Linked DNA regions of Marinomonas mediterranea MMB-1. The protein of the gene in region 2 interacts with the protein of the main gene of each other region in a pairwise test. Links are inferred from orthologs where the notes say so. Each region holds a gene or a part of one and is shown on either strand. Other genes may lie near its edges.

Region 1 (2,940 bases), 840 kb from region 2 along the record:
GCTTTGAATTCACCCTGTTGTGCTTGATAAGCCTCGAAGTCGTGATAACGATCAGGGTCAATAAGCTGAAGACGAGAGAAGTGCTCTCTTTCACCTGTTTGTTCAGGCGTGGCACTCAATAGCAGTAAAGACTCGGTATTCGCTGCCAATCGCGCAACAAGTTGATAGCCAATGCTTGGTGTTTCTGGGTCCCATGACAAGTGGTGTGCTTCGTCGACAATAACAATGTCCCACTCTGACGCGATCATATGCTGGGCGGCTTTACCGTGTTGGCAAACAAAATCGATCGGCGCTATAACAAAGGGTTGTTGGTCGAATGGGTTATCGTCGCCTTCCATAAAGTCTTCGTAAACAGACTCGTTGATCAAGGAGAAAGGCTGGTGAAAGCGACGTAACATTTCGACGAGCCATTGGTGCTGTAGGTTTGTCGGCGTTAAGATCAGCGCGCGTTTACTTAGCCCATTCATGACTCGGTGGTGTAGGATCAATCCTGCTTCGAGTGTTTTCCCCATACCCACCTCATCACACAATAGAGCGCGAGAGCGTGGGCGGTTAGCGATGTCGTGAGCGAGGTAAATTTGATGCGGCAGTAATTCTGCCTTTAACCCCATTAAACCTCGAACAGGAGAAGCGGCAAGTAATGCTTGATGCTCTAAGGTTTTTCTACGTAAGTCGAACCACATGCGACGGGCGGGAGATAGCGCCAGAATAGAGTCGAGTTCGTTCTTGTCGTTTCTGGGGAACGAAATTTCAGATTCGTCTAACCACTCGGAGCCGACTTTATAGAACATTAAGTTCTCGACTTCTTTTATCTCGCTTACTGTGAAGGCTTCGTTTTCAAACAGTAGTTGATCACCTGTGGTGAGTGTTCGGCGTACTAAACTGGTTTGGGAAACGGAGTAATTACGTTCAATTTCAGAATCTGAGAAGAACAGAGTAAAGGATTTGCTTTGAGTTTCAATGATGGTGCCGACACCCAGATCAGGTTCGTTTCGGCTACTCCAGCGTTGTCCAGTTTGATACATAATTCGTTTTCCAATTTTACTTAAATGTCGCTATTAAAGGGTGTTGATCTATTTATGCCTGAAGTTTGAAGAATAGGTTAACTTCAGTACTTTTCAATTTGCTTCATGTTCAACCGTAGTCTATTACTTCACTGCTTATTGGTTTTATCTATATTTTTTTGCTTTGGTTAGTCTTCGGGGCTAATGAATTCAATGCTGCCCTGACAAAGGTCAACTAAACTTTTTTTGTGATCGCTCCAAGTTCGTTCAATGACCGCAAGTGAGAGTTCAATGTGTTCGTTGTATTGCTTTTCGTTAATCTCAATGTCGCTATTTTCTAGCCAATACTCCACTTTACCAAGCAACGCGTATGCGATTTTGATTGTGATGTTGACTCGTGGATAAACCTGTTCATATTCGACTTGTGTTAAGGCTTGTTGAACGGCTTGACTGTATGCACGGACTAATCCACCTGCTCCTAACTTGATGCCACCAAAATAACGAGTGACAACCACTGTGATCTCACCAAAATCAGAGTGCTGTAAGACATTGAGCATGGGTTTTCCTGCTGTTCCTTTTGGTTCTCCATCATCACTTTGATCCCAAAGATGGGCGTTGTTGGGTAAGCCCGCAACAAATGCCCAACAGTTGTGGTTAGCGTCAGGATGGCGCACGCGCAGTTCGTTAATGAAGCGTTTGGCTTCGTCACGGCCTTTTGTCCGCTTTATAGTCGTAATGAACTGACTATTTTTGATCTCTAGGTCGAAGCGTTGCTCGTGAGTTGGGCTTAGGTAGTAATCCATGTAAACTTCATTTAACGTTTTGTTTTTAAAAACACTTTTTATGCTGCATGGGAATCACGGGATTCCGATGTTGTGCAAGGTGTTCATTTTAAGGTGGATTAAAGCTTTATGTCAGATTGGGCTCTTCAATCGTCAAGTTGGGTGCTAATAGGTGTTGCTATAAGTGTGCTTGTTACATCACTCATAGCGATGCTTATTGTACAGCGTATACGGCGTCAGTGGCAGCTTGACAGCGAAAAAAATAGGGATGAACTGTCTAATAAAACACTACTTTTGAATCAGGCTCGTGAGCAAATCCACATTCTTGAAAAAGAGTCGCTAACCCTTGAGCAGCAATTTGCCGCTGCGCAAACGATTTGGCAAGAAAAAGAACAGTTTTATCAAGAGCAGAAAAAACAGAATGAGCTGCAGTTTCGTCAAATGGCCAATGACATTATGCGACAGCAAGGTGAGCATCTCGCCAAAGAAAATGAGCGGCAGTTGGGGTCACTACTAAATCCTCTCGGAAGCCAGATTCAAAAATTTCAGGAAAAAGTCGAAAAAAGTTATGAGGAGGAAGCGCGAGAGCGCTTTTCACTTGTTCGAGAGATTCGAAACTTACAACAGCTGAATCAAAAAATCAGTGATGATGCTTTGTCACTTACCCAAGCATTGAAAGGTCAAAATAAAATTCAAGGCGGATGGGGAGAAGTTATTTTAGAGCGTATCTTAGAGCGCTCTGGTTTAGAGAAAGGGCGTGAATACGAGGTTCAGGTTTCCGCACAAAATGAAGAGGGCCGAAGGCTTCAGCCAGATGTTGTGATATATCTCCCTGAGGGAAAGCAGGTTATCGTTGACTCTAAGATGGTATTGGTGAGTTACCTCGCCTATGTTGAGGCGGAGACGGATGAGGAGAGGCAGGCGGCACTTAAACTGCATTTAGAGGCAGTTAAACGTCATATGAAAGAGTTGAGTGCCAAGTCATATCATGATCTACCTGGTGTAAGCTCAGTGGATTTTGTATTGATGTTTATCCCTATTGAGGCGGCATTCGGTCTCGCGTTACAAGCTGATAATGGTTTGTTCGGAGAAGCGTTTGAGCACAACATTATTATCGTGGGGCCATCGAATCTGTTAGCGACACTACGTACTGT
Region 2 (3,176 bases):
TGCTGTTCGACACGCTCAGCTCTATTTGATAGCTGAAGCTGTTTAAATTTGCGTTCGGTGGCTTCTTTTTCTTTTTGTTGGGCTCTTGTGCCAACGACAACGGAGATGATGACAATGATAAAAAGGATCGCAATTGTTAAAATTTGGAGTGTTGCCATGATTGTCCTTGGGTTATTAATTAAGTAAGGTAAAAGCAAATACGTTACTTATTACGATAAATATGCGAAACAATACCTTGATAGCTTGTCATATAAAAGGTGTTTGCTTAATATCTGCGCCCCGAAACACTATTCTGCATACATGCGCAGCTTTTTCGACGTTTTAATATAAGGCTCAAACAGTTCAATGGGAAAATCACTGGTTATCGTGGAGTCGCCTGCAAAGGCCAAAACCATCAACAAATACTTGGGTAACGACTATGTTGTTAAGTCAAGTGTAGGTCATATCCGTGACCTACCAACTGGCACGACCTCTAAATCGACGCCTCAAGAGCGAGCAAAACAGGCTGCGCTTACTCGAAAAATGAGTCCTGAAGAAAAAGCGGAATACAAAAGTAAAAAATCACGCCAACAGCTTATCGCGAGAATGGGCGTTGACCCAGAAAATAACTGGGAGGCGCACTATGAAGTTTTACCCGGTAAAGAAAAGGTCGTAGACGAACTTAAACGTCTTGCTAAAAACGCTGACACAATCTATCTCGCGACCGATTTGGACCGCGAAGGGGAAGCGATAGCTTGGCACTTACGTGAAGCGATTGGCGGTGACGAAGCTCGCTACAAGCGAGTGGTCTTTAACGAGATTACAAAGAATGCTATTAAATCGGCGTTTGATGAACCGTCTGATTTGGATATGAATCGAGTTAACGCTCAGCAGGCTCGACGTTTCTTGGACCGCGTCGTTGGCTTTATGGTGTCACCGCTACTTTGGTCTAAGGTCGCACGTGGCTTGTCAGCGGGTCGAGTACAATCGGTTGCCGTAAGGTTAATCGTAGAGCGTGAAAAAGACATTCGTGCGTTTAACCCTGAAGAATTTTGGGAGTTAGATGCACTACTGGCTACCGCGTCGAAAGAACAAGTTAAATTCGAAACGCTAAAATACCTAGGTAAAGAATATCGACCCACGTCACAGATTGAATCTGATGAGCATGTGGCGCGTATTCAAAACTCAGGGTTTGTTGTCAGTAACCGTGAAGATAAGCCTACGCGCTCTAAACCTTCTGCGCCGTTTATCACATCGACATTGCAGCAAGCGGCCAGTACACGATTAAGCTTTGGCGTAAAAAAGACAATGATGCTGGCGCAGCGTCTTTACGAAGGTGGTTATATTACCTATATGCGTACTGACTCGACCAACTTAAGTAATGAAGCTGTGGAAGCGTTGCGTGATTTTGTTGGTGAAAAGTATGGTGAAGCATATTTGCCCAAAGAACCTATTCGTTATTCTAGCAAGGAAGGCGCTCAGGAGGCTCATGAGGCAATTCGTCCGTCTGATGTGACTGTGACGCAGAATATGCTTCAAGGGATGGATAACGACGCTCACAGGCTTTATGAATTGATTCGCAATCAGTTTATTGCGTGTCAAATGACACCAGCTGAATACACGTCAACAAGTATTACGGTTACAGCAGGTGATTACGAACTGAAAGCGCGTGGTCGAATCTTACGCTTTGATGGTTATACCCGTGTTCTAACACCTGTAGGAAAGAAAGCAGAAGACATGATTCTGCCTGATATTCAAAAAGGCGATACACTGGGTTTAAATGAGTTGTTGCCCGAGCAGCACTTTACTAGACCACCTGCGCGCTACAGTGAAGCAAGCTTGGTTAAAGAACTTGAAAAGCGAGGGATTGGCCGTCCGTCAACGTACGCCTCAATCATTTCGACCATTCAAGATCGAGGGTATGTGCGTGTTGATAATCGTCGTTTCTATGCTGAAAAAATGGGCGATATCGTAACGGAACGACTTGTTGGCAGCTTTTCACAGCTAATGAATTTTAGTTTTACCGCTCAAATGGAAGAGCAGTTGGATGAAATTGCCCAAGGCGAAGACGATTGGATTAGAACGCTGGATGCATTTTACGCTGATTTCAGCAATACGCTGACAAAAGCTGAACACCCAGAAGAAGGTATGCTGCAAAACCAGCCAACACCGACCGATGTAGAATGCCCGAAATGTGGTCGTCCAATGCAGATACGTACTGCAGCCACCGGCGTGTTTTTGTCCTGTTCTGGCTATGCGCTTCCGCCAAAAGAACGTTGTAAAGCGACGATTAACCTTGTTAGCGGTGACGAAGCGGTTGCGGTGGACGATGATGAGGGTGAATCTAAAGCACTTATTAATAAGAAGCGCTGTAAGATTTGTGATTCGGCAATGGACAGCTATCTGATGGATGAAACTCGCAAGCTTCATGTTTGTGGTAACAATCCAAGTTGTTCGGGATACGAAGTCGAAAAAGGCGCTTTTAAAATTAAGGGTTATGATGGCCCCGTTATTGAGTGTGATAAATGTTCCTCTGAAATGCAGCTAAAAACAGGTCGTTTTGGCAAGTACTTTGGTTGTACAAACGAAGAATGTAAAAACACTCGGAAGTTATTGAAAAACGGTGAAGCGGCGCCACCAAAAATGGACCCTGTTGCGATGCCGGATTTAGCTTGTCAAAAAGTGGAAGACCACTATGTGTTAAGAGATGGTGCAACGGGCCTATTCTTAGCGGCTAGCCAATTCCCACGTAAGCGGGAAACGCGTGCACCACTTGTATCAGAGTTGATCCCTTATATGGATCAGATTGATCCTAAATATCATTTCTTCTCTGATGCGCCAGTTATGGATAACGAAGGACGCCCAACTGTGATTCGATACAGCCGTAAGACGAAAGAGCAATATGTCATGACAGAAGAGAATGGCAAGCCGACTGGTTGGAAAGCATTCCATCAAAATGGTAAATGGGTTGTTGAAGAAGGCAAGAAAAAGAAATGAGCCCTCTTAACCCAGCAAGCCTAACGAATCAGCGATTAGACAGCGCACGACGACTTATCAGTGAGATTAAGTCGTCTGACGGAGATTGGTTCACCCAAGGTCACGAACCGACCGTAACTTTTCTTCTTCGTAGTGCGTTGAATGGTTTGCTTCAAGAGGTCAAGATAGCCTATGGTTTAACGGCTGATTTGACAGTAGAA

What was found. Proteins that work in one complex are often made in the same cells at the same time.
Region 1: the proteins of topA (region 2) and MARME_RS15170 interact in binary tests that used the Escherichia coli proteins (3 or more experiments, as listed by UniProt). The link is inferred for Marinomonas mediterranea MMB-1 from one-to-one orthologs.

What each region holds. Positions count from the first base shown.
Region 1 is NC_015276.1:3,309,957-3,312,896, reverse strand. It holds MARME_RS15170 (YigZ family protein), read right to left. Parts: upstream 1,808-2,940; coding sequence 1,193-1,807; downstream 1-1,192. Other genes in the region: MARME_RS15165 (DNA recombination protein RmuC), read left to right, coding at 1,916-2,940; rapA (RNA polymerase-associated protein RapA), read right to left, coding at 1-1,025.
Region 2 is NC_015276.1:2,472,607-2,475,782, reverse strand. It holds topA (type I DNA topoisomerase), read left to right. Parts: upstream 1-345; coding sequence 346-2,976; downstream 2,977-3,176. Other genes in the region: MARME_RS11295 (DUF6586 family protein), read left to right, coding at 2,973-3,176; MARME_RS11305 (hypothetical protein), read right to left, coding at 1-158. UniProt on the Escherichia coli protein: Releases the supercoiling and torsional tension of DNA, which is introduced during the DNA replication and transcription, by transiently cleaving and rejoining one strand of the DNA duplex.